DNA from 3 places in the Paenibacillus sp. FSL H8-0079 genome. Region 3 is predicted to be linked to each of the others. Evidence: riboswitches for the same ligand, from Rfam matches in the RefSeq annotation. Region 3 holds a riboswitch; each other region holds the start of a gene.

Region 1 (4,226 bases), 3.0 Mb from region 3:
CAAAAGTTTCTATGCAACAGGTGTAGGATACACGCTCCTGTTATCTGCACTTGGTGTAATATTTGGGGTTATCATCGGATTGATCATCTGTTTGTTCCGTTTGCATGACGCTGCAATCTTGCGCTGGATCGGTACGGCTTATGTTGAAGTTATCCGTGGTACACCGATGCTGGTACAGCTGATGATTATCTACTATGGTATTTCCTTGACGTTTGGAATTAATTTCTCTGCTCTTCAAGCGGGTATTCTCACACTTTCCATTAATAGTGGTGCCTATCTGGCTGAGATTTTCCGTGCAGGTATCCAAGGTGTGGATCGTGGTCAGTTGGAGGCAGCGCGTTCCCTCGGAATGGGCAGAGGGGCAGCAATGCGTTACATTATATTGCCGCAAGCCTTCAAAGCTGTATTACCAGCGATCGGTAATGAATTCGTGACTATTATCAAAGAATCCTCCATTATCTCCGTTATCGGTATGGTGGATATTATGTATCAGGCTAGCGTGGTCAAGAACATTACGTTCCAAGGGTTGAGTCCGTTTCTAATTGCAGCAGCCATCTACTTTGTAATGACGTTCATTTTGTCCAAGCTGCTGGGACGACTGGAAAGGAAGTTGAGTGCAAGTGATAGACGTTAGACAATTACACAAATCTTATGGTAATAACGATGTACTTAAGGGCATTAACGTGACGATTGGCAAAGGTGAGGTTGTCGTGGTTATCGGTCCTTCCGGCTCAGGTAAAAGTACATTCTTGCGTTGTCTGAACTTGTTGGAACAGCCTACCTCGGGAGAGATTGATTTTGAAGGCGTATCAATCACCGATCCGAAGCACAACATCAATGCGACTCGTGAAAAAATGGGCATGGTGTTCCAGCATTTCAACCTGTTCCCACACAAAACGGTTCAGCAAAACATCACGATTGCTCCAATTAAAGTGAAGAAGCAATCCACGCAGGAAGCGGAGAAAATTGCTGCTGATCTGCTTAACACGGTAGGCTTGTACGATAAAAAAGATACATTCCCAAATCAGCTGTCCGGTGGACAGAAGCAGCGGATCGCCATTGCAAGAGCGTTGGCCATGCAACCGCATGTGATGCTGTTTGACGAGCCTACTTCAGCACTGGACCCCGAGATGGTCGGTGAAGTGCTGGATGTCATGAAACGTCTTGCAGAAGGCGGGATGACCATGGTCATTGTGACGCACGAGATGGGTTTTGCACGTGAAGTGGGAGACCGGATCCTGTTCATGGATGGCGGGGTTATTGTAGAAGAGGGAACACCAGATGAGGTGTTTGGAGCACCGAAAAATTCACGTACACGTGATTTTCTTGCGAAAGTACTCTAAAAGAACTGATCAAATAGCGTTACTGACTTCGAGTCGGTGACGCTATTTTTTTATGCGAAATAATCACTTAAGGATTCGAAAAGTAACTTTTCTGTTACCAAATATAAAGAAATCGGTTCGTCAAACTATTCTGAATTATCCAGTATTCTTACAGTTGATGACATGCTGAAAACCATTTGGTAAGAATTACTACAAGTTCAGGTTACAAAATTGTGATATATTGAACTCTGCCGAAACTTCCGGACAGGGAGTGCGGGGGATGTAACGATGCAGACCGTGCAGGGGGAAGATCTAAGGCACACTGCTTGGGGTGAATTAGGGGTACATAATGTTTCAAATGTAACGAAGAACCTATAGGGTGGCTCCTCATCCGAATCCGACAACTAACTTCGCAGGCATAATGAGGGAGGAAGACCATGATTAACAAGAAACGTATAGCCAAAACAGCAGTAGCATTAATGACAACAGTAATGCTCATTCAAGCCGTTCCGGCTCACGCAGATTCAGTTCATGTGGCCAAAGAAGGGGATACCTTCTACACCTTATCGAAACAGTATGGAGTAGCACTCAACACGTTGGTTAAAGCAAACAACGACATTTCGCCTTACAACATTTATGGTGGTTTGAAAATTACGATTCCCGGTAAGGCGAACAATGTAGCAGCTGCCGCGGCTACGGAGAGCAAGACCCAAGCGAAGACTGTGACTACAGCAAGCTTGGACGTTAACGCAGATAACAAAGTTGTTCAAGCCTGGGGAAAAACGTTCGATTACAGTAAAGCAGTGAACGTGAAAGCAACGGCATACTCTGCAGATCCGTCCGAAAATGGGGGATGGGGTGCTGTGGATTACTTCGGGAATGATCTTGAATTGGGTACGATTGCGGTTGATCCCAGTGTGATTCCACTTGGAACCAAAGTACTGGTAACCGGTCACAGCCATCCGGGATTGCCAAAGCAGGCTTTTGTAGCGACAGCACGTGATATTGGTGGTGCAATCAAGGGTCACCGGATTGATATCTTTATCCCTGGTAGCAAGCAGTCCGTAAGCACATTTGGTTTCCAGGATATCGAGCTGTATATTCTGAAGTAGAAAATTAATTACATCTAACCGAAATCAAACAGGGTGTCTGCCAGTCGCTACTTGCGATTGAACAGGCACCCTTTTAACATCGTCATCATTTCCTACATGGACATCCTAATCCTTGGCTTTTGGCAACCCCAACATCTCGTCCAAGGTGACCAGTTCATACCCCCGATTACGCAGTTCCTCAATAATTTCAGGTAAAGCCTCAATCGTGCCATTCAAGTTCGAACCCACACCGCCCCCGGCATGTTGCAGAACGATGGAACCGGGTTTTACGGCAGATAGGATGTTATCCTTCACCTCTTCCTTGGAGAGGCCTTTCCAGTCCAGTGAGTCAACGTTCCAGTTCACAATGCTATAGTGTTGTCTGGCAGCCCATTGCAGCTGTTCTTCATTAATATCTCCGTAAGGTGGCCGGATCATCTTGGGCGTATATCCTGCTAGGTGATGAATGATATCCCCAGTATGTAAAATTTGTTTGCGAAAGGCATTCATCGACAGCTTACTGAATTCCGGATGATTGTAGCTGTGATTGCCAACAATATGCCCTTCCTTAACTATACGTTTCACCAGATCCGGATGTTTCTCAGCACGACTACCAACGATAAAGAATGTAGCTCTGACTTTATATTTCTTCAATACATCTAATACCTGTGGAGTAAATCGTGGATCGGGCACGTCATCAAAAGTCAGGGCAACCTGCTTCGTTGAAGGACCATTCGTTTTGAACGTATCCGCATATTTTTGACGTAATTGTCCCAATGTCAGTTGTTCTTCTTCCGCGGAATCTGAAACTGATACTGATTCACTTGGCGGGCTTGAAGCATCCCGCGATGAAGCTGGAGCATGGTATCCTCCGAAAAAAATAACGATAACCATCAGCATAATGAGGCGTACGCGCATAATAACGGCCTCCTTTTCCAAAAATGATGTTCTCCTTGGTATGTCCGAGGTGTCCATAAAATATGCGTAGTGTGAGAATTTTCATTGCGGATTTATCTTGTTAAAGCCATAATTCCTCCATATATAACATATAGAGAAGGATAGGTGGATGGTTATGAGTACATATGATTTGAAATCGATACGTTTACAAGTGATTGAGGCAGGAGATGATAAGGTTTTTCTCGTTACCGGAGGAAAGGCGCATATTGGCGCTGTAGCCACGTTCTACGTGGATCATGAGCGCGTAAGCGGGACGACGGTACATATTCCGGGTCACAAGGAACAAGAGCTGTGTGAGCGGCTTGCCCGAAAGGCTGCCCTTCAGCTGAAAGTAACCGTTACGGTGATCATGGGTATCCATTTTGATTCCATTACACGGATGCAGATCGACGAAATCGTGCAGACTGCAGAGAGGCTAATGGAGGATCATCTGAACAAGGATAAAGGATCTTCCTAACATGAAGAGCAATCGCAAGTTTTGATTTTATTTGCTAAAATTGAAACGAGTTGTAGATTGTTACGTATGTATGTTTATATACGATGTAATATCGACTAGGAGGAATAACATAATGTCCATTTTCAAACGATTGCGTGATTTAACAATGTCTAATATCAATGCCATTATTGACAAGGCGGAAGATCCAATCAAGATGACGGACCAATATATCCGTGATATGCAAGAGGATCTGGAAGATGCGGAGAAAGCAGTAGCCGCACAGATTGCCATTGAGAAGAAATTCAAGCAGCTATTCGAAGAGCAGGAAGCTCTGGTGAAGAAACGTGAAGAGCAGGCGCATACGGCGGCTCGTGCTCAGAATTTGGATCTGGCTCGACGTGCTTTAGAAGAGAAAAAGGT
Region 2 (4,226 bases), 2.2 Mb from region 3:
AATTCGATGACCTTTATCCCTATATGATTGAACATCCTCAATTTTTCTGGTACAAACGCTATGTTGCCTGGTCAGAATTACTGACGATTGTAGGCTTGTGCGAAGAGTTGTCCTTCTCTTGGAAAGAACAATTTACACCGCATCAAGTGGAGTACCTTGAAGAACGTGTGATGTCCGCCAAAGTGCTTGATTTTTGGTTCGAGAAGAACGACAGCAAAGAGCACGCGCAGCGGTAACTCTCAGTCGGGACATAATTTCGAATGACATGACAGTCCAATACAGTCACGTGAGACCTAAATGACATTTCATTTAGGTCTCTTTTTGTAAATAAATTTGGAATATAGGAGCCATGAACATGATTAGTGATACAGAATTGGACGCCCTGCGTCTGTCAGGTGAGAAAGTAAGAGTAGTACGGGACGAGCTGGAATCGAACGATGTGACCGGGATTGTGGTTGCCTGGGATGGCGAGCAGGTACTTATCCGGCGGCAGAATCGACGTGTCGTCAAGCTGGATCGCAGTTACCGATATCAGTTGTTCAGCGAGCCGCGCCAGAGTGCACTTAGTGAGTAACCACTTATAGTCACGGCAGAACCATGAACGTTTAATTGTTTGGAATTACCATGATTTCTTGGCATAATTGGCTCACTCGGGAGAGAAGATAGGTACAGTGAGGATAATCTGTAACTATAGCCGAGAGGGTGTGCTACAAGCCATGACATTGATGAATGATAAAGTTCATGCCTACAAGGATCAGATTGGAGCATTAAGCGATGTGCTGCCAGGAGTGGTAAATTCGTATCATGAGTTTACTGGAGAATGTTTTCAGCCTGGCGTGATTGATGCGAAGACAAAACAGCTGATTGCACTCGGCATTGGATTGTTCGCCAACAATGAGGTATGTACCTTCTACCATGTAGAAGAAGCCCGTGCTAAGGGCGCTACAGATCAGGAAATCATGGAGACCGTTGCCGTCGCTGGAGCTGTTGGAGGCGGACATGCCCTGTCTCAGGGCGCGTTGCGAGTGCAGAAGGCGTTGCAGTAAGTCTTAAGGAAATAATGTGAAAAATAAAACATGGTCATACCCTGTTAGTTACAGGAGTATGACCATGTTTTATTTAAAGTTCATCTTTACTTGTTTTACTGTTAAGTGTTTTATTGTATTTGTCCACGTCCGCAAATATTTCCATTACAGAATAGCGTGCCTTATAATTTATTAATGATGATTTAGTCCGATATTCAATGGTGGATCGGTCACTGGTCCAAATATAAATAAAAGCGTTATTATAGCTTTCGAGCTCTGGTTTACCATATTTGTTCGTAAGCTCTTCCAAAATTTCATCAGACTCCGGATTAGTTAAAGTGCCAAAATCGTAACTTGCTTCAATCAGTAAGTAATCGTCCAAAGGATATTCATATGCTTGTTTCATCATGTCCTCTAATTGCTCATCCAATGTCTTTCGTATCTCGTCTTTTCTTGCATCTGTCGTATTTACGTTATCAAGTTCCTCGCGCAATTTGTTGTTATCTTCTATTTTTTCTGATATTCCTTCATTATCCAATAAATTAGTAAAGGTGTATTCTGCGTCTACTGTCTTACCCAGAACCACCACATCGGAATAATTAATACTTTTTTCATGATCATTATGTACTTTTTCTTCATAGTTTGTGTTTCCGTTTTTTTCTTCAGATGAAATGACCTTGTTTATTTTACTCCCCCAAGAAACTTCTCTGAAATCTTTAACTGTTTCACTACTACATCCTAAACTTGCTAGTACTAGCATAAAGAAGGTTAAAATTAACATGATCTTTTTCAATTGTTCTCCTCATCTCCGTTTTATTTCCCTAAAATATTTTACATTGTTTAAGAAAGCAGTTGAAGACAAAAAATGGTTAAACAAAAAAGGCATCAGGTTATAAACCGATGCCTTTTAGTGTATGAATTACATTTTACCCAACATTTTATCGTACATAAATTGTCCAGTTACCCGACGTGCTGTCACGTAGCGATCATTGAAGTATGGATTCGATAACTTAGTAATGCTTACGCCTTTACTACTGGAGGCATGTGCGAATTGTCCGCCGCCAATATATACACCTGTATGTGAAATGCCTTTGCCCATCGTATTGAAGAACACCAGATCACCTGTGCGAATGTTACTTTTGGATACCGGAGTACCTGCTTTGGCTTGCTGCTGCGAAGTACGTGGCAATTCAATGCTGTATTTGTTGAAAAGATATCTCATAAACCCGGAACAGTCGAAGCCGGCTACAGTCGTGCCACCCCACTTGTAAGGTATACCTGTCATGTTGTTCACTACGGAGTTGATACTGCTTGCCTCTGTGCTTGTAGCCCCGGATGTAAATAGTACAGCTGCTCCAAAAATGGAGATAATCAGTTTTTTCAAAATCAATGTTCTCCCTTCGATGCCTACGGAGTTAGCTAAGGGTTCGGTAGAAGGTTCCCTATATTTCCTATGTATAAGAATAATTCACCCAAAATGGTTCCCCCGTTTTCAAACATGAAACTCGGCAATGAATAATTAAGTTTTTGTAACTATTTGAAACTATATTGCATAAATGCGTAATTGTCAAACCCATTTAAACCCCTTCGTAATACCTCAATGTTAGCGGAATTACGGTTTTTATATGAAAGCAGGGATCAAGTTTGGGTATCATTCATGACAAAAACGTCATTATTGATTCGCTTAAGACGATTTTGGACAAATAAATAGGTTTGTCATGAGTTAAAAGAACTATTCCGTAATGTTCAATTTAAGAGATTATATTCATTAAGTTGCATATATTGACAAAAATCGATTTTTTGCATATTATCTTCTTATCCGATCCACATATTGGGTGAAAATTGATTTTATTGTGTTATAAATTCAAATAAAGGAGGTTAAGGGACTAGTATCATAAGTAAGGTAGAAGTGGGAGATTTATAAAAACAAACATAGGAGAGTGTTATCTTTGAAAGCAAAAAAAATAGTTACTTTTATTCTGGCATGCACGATGGTCTTCTCAGCAGTTGGAATGGTGGTTCTTCCTGTAACAACGGTGTCAGCTGCTGATGCAACAGGTACGACAGCAAGTATTTCTGATATTCTGAAGAACCAGCGGCCAGATGGAGGTTGGAGAAAAGACTATAAACAAACAAGTGGAGAATGGGCGAAGTCCACCATTGACAACAAGGCTACATACTCAGAAATTAGAAGATTGGCGAAGGAATTCAAAAAGACCAATGATCCGCGTTATTCCACAGCTGCAATCAAAGGAATTAACTTTTTGATCAACATGCAGTATTCAAACGGCGGATGGCCACAAGTCTACCAAAGCTCGGGATATCACAAACACATCACTTACAATGATGATGCGATGATTAATGTAATGATCATGCTGGATGAAGTAGCAACACGCAAAGGTGACTTCTCGTTTATCGACAGCACACTTGCTAACCGTAGTAAAAATTCAGTTGCCAAAGGTGTGGATGCGATTCTGAATACACAGGTCGTTGCAGGCGGTAAGCTGACAGTATGGGGACAACAACATGATTCCAGTTCCCTTAAACCGGCAAGCGCAAGAATCTATGAAGTACCCTCGTTGACGGCTGGAGAGAGTGTAACGATTGTTAAATTCCTCAAAACCAGACCTGCTAACGCTAAAATTACAGCATCCATTAAAGCAGCTGAGGCTTGGTTTAACAAAGTGAAAATTACAGGCTACAAGTATGAAAGAGCAAACGGAGACAGCAAAATTATCGCTGATTCCAAAGCTGCACCGATCTGGGCTCGCTTCTATGAAGTGGGAACGGATAAACCGATCTTTATTGGTCGTGACGGGGTAGTTAGATACAAATTAAGTGATATTGATAAAGAAAGAAGAGGCGGTTATGCATGGTATGGCAACTGGCCTTCCAAGCTGTAATTCGTAATAAGCCTCAGGTTTCATAGAGTTAATCCCTAGTAACGATAAGTAAAGCCCGAACCAGACAAGGACGTCTGGTTCGGGCTTTATTGTTATTACTTTCAGTGTTGACACGATAGATTGCACATGATATATTATTTCTTGTCGCCGAGATACATATCACGGAGATACATATTATGCGGTCGTGGCGGAATTGGCAGACGCGCACGGTTCAGGTCCGTGTGGGCTAACCCCCGTGGAGGTTCGAGTCCTCTCGACCGCATCGAAAAAAAGGTTCCTCGTTAGGCTAACGCCTTCG
Region 3 (4,226 bases):
GGGCGTGCCGGCGCGTGCCGTGCGCCCGGCTACGCCGTAAGCGCCGTCGATACGACCGGCGCTGGCGATTGCTTCAACGGCGCGCTGGCGGTAGCCCTCGCGCGCGGTGAGACTTTGGACGCGGCCGTAGGCTTCGCCATGGGTGCGGCCGCGTTATCCGTGACGAAGCTCGGCGCCCAGTCCGGGATGCCGTCCGCACGTGAAGTCGAGGCCTTTCTGGCGGAGCACGCGTCAGAAGCCCAATAAATGATACAACAAAGAGGCTCTTATTCTCCCAACAGGGGATTAAGGGCCTCTTTGTTGTGCGTGTGCAAAGATTATTTCTTCTCTGCCAACCACATAGCGATATTTGCAATCTCTTCATCCTGCAGCCTGCCTTTGAAGGCAGGCATGCCACCTTTACCTTTGACAATCGTGGAATAGATCTTCTCCAGATCATCCTGGCTACCGATGTTCGCCAGAGCAGGCCCTACGCCACCCTGAAGCTGATCTCCGTGACAGGAAATACAATTGGCTTTGACCAGTGCTTCAGCCTGTCCGGCATCCAGTGCTACTTCTGGCATGGTTGGTTTGGCTTCTTCAGCCACTTCCTCTTTCCCTGGAAGCGTAAACATTAAAACAATAGCTAAAGCGCATGCTGCAAAAAATACCCCGCTCATGATCCATTTGTGCATCCCTTATGTCCCCTCCAGAATGAAAGATCATCTAACCTGAAACTATCCATATCATTATAACGGAACCTGTAGTGACATCATAGCATTTTGTGGTAATTTTTTGAACTAATCACATAACAAGGGGCAGATTGGGTTGTTTTGCAATGGATTCTAATCGCGATGCCCTTCATAGACCATGCAGTGAAAGGGCATTAAGCCGCTTGGTGTCTGTCGTTCGTATGTATCCTGAGTGACAAATCCATTCTTCAGATAGACTTGAATGGCACGGGCATTCCAGGTGAGCACTTCAAGATCAATCTCATTCGTCCGGTTCCGGCGAATGGCTTCCTGCACAATGGCGGTGACAAAAGCTTTCCCTTGACCCTGACCACACAGCTCTGGATGCATGCCGAGGCCAATCCGGGTTACTCCCTGAAGTGGGAAGTATTGAGCAAATCCGCAGATGCGATCATGCTGATCAAGAACAATCGCATATTGTTCCTGCCGCAGCTGCGCATCCCCAAATTCAACTTCCAGTGCTTTCATCTGCTCCCAGGGTAGCCAGCTATAGATATTGTAAGGCGGGTCATACTGCCAACTGCAGATAAGCTCCGCATGTTCTTCTTGCATGGGTACAACGTGAAACGTTACAGGGGCTTCATTCATACATCTGCACGCTCCTCTCAGTCATTACCAAACTCTCTGTCCACTCTACAAAAGAGCCGTTCATTTAGCAAGTCTCCCTTTCCAGGAAAAAAATGAAACAAAAGTTCCGGTAATTCCGTTTATATTATAACGGGATGGGTAAAAACATCATAAGGGCACGGACGAGCGAACGCAAAATGAACCTGTTGATGTCGCAGGATATACCTCATGTGTAACTTGCAACGTAAACAGGGAATGAAGCACAAAAAAACCGCCGGATACATTCCTGCGGAGAATGTATCCGGCGGTTCTGTTATGCTTCTTGCTTCGTTCCAGTATGGTTAATGGTTACAGCATCATGTTGCTCAGCTTGTCCCTAGTCAAGGGCCAGTGATTCATATGCGTCCGTGCTCATAATCCGTTTAGCGCCAACATAACGATTGGCCCAATAGTTTTCACTCAATGCACTGATCGTAACACCTTTGGAAGAAGAGGAGTGTGCGAACTTTCCATCCCCTACAAAGATTCCTACATGAGATACGCCTTTACCTGTTGTATTGAAGAATACCAGATCGCCAGCTCTCATCTCCATGCGGGATACGGAATCACCCATGTCGAATTGGGAACTGGATTGGCGTGCCAAATCAATACCCAACTTGTCGAATACATACCGTGTAAATCCGGAGCAGTCAAAGCCGTTAAGCGTTGTTCCCCCACTTTTGTATGTAGTTCCCATTGCTGAATCAATTACTTTGTCCATCTTTGAATCTGCGAATGCGCTGCCTGCACCAAGCGATAATGCGAATGTGAGGCTAAGTACAGCTGCGGTTATTTTCTTCTTGAACAAGAGATATACCCCTTCCAACGCCTGCGAGGTTAGCTTAAGGATTCGGTTGAAGGTCCCCTATGATCCCTCTGTAGCAAGATCAATTCACCCATAACTGGTTCCCCCGCTTCCCAGGTGCCAGGAATTTGGCTATGCTAGTTATGCACCTGCGAAATCAAGAAATGACGATTTAATTTTAAGTAGTTACAAATATGAATGTAAAGATTACAAAGTTGTTACTAAAAACTCACTGCGATTATTGTAACAGAGGAGTACCGGTTTGGCAACGTTTAACAACAAAATTAGCAAAAAAACCTCGACCTTTGACGGGGAAAGGTTGAGGTTTGCCTATTTATAAGTACATATTAGGCCATAAGTTTAACATGTGATGGTAACAATTTTTAAACTATCTGCTCTAACCTTTGGATGTTTTGGACTGCCATAATCGGAAATGGGCGCATATTTTCCATAGGCTCAATAGACATCTGGCAAGTGGATACGTCTGTTGTAGTATAAGTCCGGTGAGTCCTGTTAGTAACCATGAGGCTGAAGTGAATGCCCCGAAGACAAGCAGGTGAGCTCCCCCCAGCAGCAGTGCAATGCCGATCACGGTGATGAGATGGCGCATTGTAATCCAGAGCGCTTTGAGTGTGCCGTGAGCGCCACCTTCCCCTTCCGGTGCGGAAACACCAAACTGCATGTAGAGCAGGGTATGGTGGATGATCCAGCCATATACGATCCAGGCGGCAACATAGGGTATGCCTGGCAAGAGTAATTGAAGGGAATGAAATCCATCCATTAGAATGGAATACAGCTTCGGCACGAGCCAGTAGCCGGGCAAAAGCATCAATAATGTACGAATGGTATGGAGCAGCAGCATCGGTTTCCATAGATTTTTAATCCCGCGGACGAATGGAATTCGCTCTTCTGTACTATTATAGTGCTGAAGCGAATAGAGCAGTCCTGCCTGAATGAGGGGGCTAATCAACATGCGAAGCAGCAGCATGGCCCCCAGAATCCACAGATAACGATGAACCTCCGGATGGGTAGACAGGTTAAGTTGGCTTTCCATTTTGAACAAAAGCGTACTTAGCTCCCCGGCATCGGGATCCGGATAACGCAGGAGTAGTGGGACGACAGCCGATTGTATCATTCGATAGAGGAAATATCCCCATATAAGTTGATAAAGAAATAAAAGTGCTGCAATGAACATATGCTGACGGACGAGAAACCAGCCTTCACGTATTTTCGCTTTCACCGTTTCCACCTCACCATGACAGACTTCCGAATATGGCTTCTATTAGTTTGGTTACACTCATGCTCCAGCGGGACTTCGCCCGCTCATCCAGTCCGGCATTCAGGAAATTGTTCATATGGCGGTTCTCCAGCACGATCGTGTACAGGGGATCGGTCATGGCCCAGGACACGGGAGATGTGTGAATTAATTTATAGGTGATGCGATCTTCTTTGCCATCCCATTGCTTGGTGAGGATATGTCCGTCTTCAAAAACAATGCGAACAGGAACGGCGCTGTAGTCGCTGCCTTTTTTCGCGATCGTCACAGATGACTCGTACCATGTTTGGCCGTCTTTCTGCACGGGTGTAACACGGATCTTCTCTACAGCAAAGTCAGCCATTCCGTTACCATAGACATATTGGTTAAAATAATCAGACCAGGAAGTACGGGTCACTTGTTCCACAACTTTTTGAAAATCAGCCGAAGTGGGATGTTTGAAGCGGTACTTCTTCACATAGGTAGAGAGAATACGTTCCATCTTTTTCACACCAACTTGATGTTCAATACCGAGTAATACAAGCTTGCCACGTGTGTAGACATTGGCTGCATACTCATTCTGTGAATCGAACTTCCAGGATTCTTGTGTTAAAGATGAAGGAGACGTAATCAGTCCCGATTGTACCGGCAGGTTCGGGATCAGTCCGTATTCCTGCTCCATCAGTTTGTCTTCTGCATAAGAGGTGAATCCTTCATCTAGCCAAGCTTCCTCAAATTCGTTGCTGGCAACCATGCCGTAGAAGTATTGATGTCCAATCTCGTGGACTACGGTTCGTTCCAGGTCATAACCTGGCGTGGTATCATCGGC

What was found. A riboswitch is a leader RNA that binds a small molecule or an ion and turns the genes downstream of it on or off. The one in region 3 is predicted to bind cyclic di-AMP.
Region 1: another riboswitch for cyclic di-AMP. It lies ahead of MHI06_RS16930 (3D domain-containing protein); the one in region 3 lies ahead of MHI06_RS00545 (C40 family peptidase).
Region 2: another riboswitch for cyclic di-AMP. It lies ahead of MHI06_RS10455 (C40 family peptidase); the one in region 3 lies ahead of MHI06_RS00545 (C40 family peptidase).

Annotation. Positions count from the first base shown of each region.
Region 1 is NZ_CP150300.1:3,812,016-3,816,241, reverse strand. Features, by position in the region: gene MHI06_RS16940 (ABC transporter substrate-binding protein/permease) at 1-634, shown strand, start outside; gene MHI06_RS16935 (amino acid ABC transporter ATP-binding protein) at 621-1,343, shown strand; cyclic di-AMP (ydaO/yuaA leader) riboswitch at 1,562-1,757, shown strand; gene MHI06_RS16930 (3D domain-containing protein) at 1,802-2,434, shown strand; gene MHI06_RS16925 (polysaccharide deacetylase family protein) at 2,540-3,331, opposite strand; gene MHI06_RS16920 (hypothetical protein) at 3,486-3,827, shown strand; gene MHI06_RS16915 (PspA/IM30 family protein) at 3,940-4,226, shown strand, end outside.
Region 2 is NZ_CP150300.1:2,289,258-2,293,483, forward strand. Features, by position in the region: gene MHI06_RS10435 (hypothetical protein) at 1-236, shown strand, start outside; gene MHI06_RS10440 (hypothetical protein) at 356-574, shown strand; gene MHI06_RS10445 (carboxymuconolactone decarboxylase family protein) at 717-1,046, shown strand; gene MHI06_RS10450 (hypothetical protein) at 1,120-1,818, opposite strand; gene MHI06_RS10455 (C40 family peptidase) at 1,945-2,409, opposite strand; cyclic di-AMP (ydaO/yuaA leader) riboswitch at 2,415-2,546, opposite strand; gene pelA (pectate lyase) at 2,966-3,928, shown strand; tRNA gene MHI06_RS10465 (tRNA-Leu) at 4,107-4,190, shown strand.
Region 3 is NZ_CP150300.1:113,277-117,502, forward strand. Features, by position in the region: gene rbsK (ribokinase) at 1-246, shown strand, start outside; gene MHI06_RS00535 (cytochrome c) at 318-674, opposite strand; gene MHI06_RS00540 (GNAT family protein) at 825-1,319, opposite strand; gene MHI06_RS00545 (C40 family peptidase) at 1,675-2,130, opposite strand; cyclic di-AMP (ydaO/yuaA leader) riboswitch at 2,149-2,286, opposite strand; gene MHI06_RS00550 (hypothetical protein) at 2,540-3,382, opposite strand; gene MHI06_RS00555 (M1 family metallopeptidase) at 3,393-4,226, opposite strand, start outside.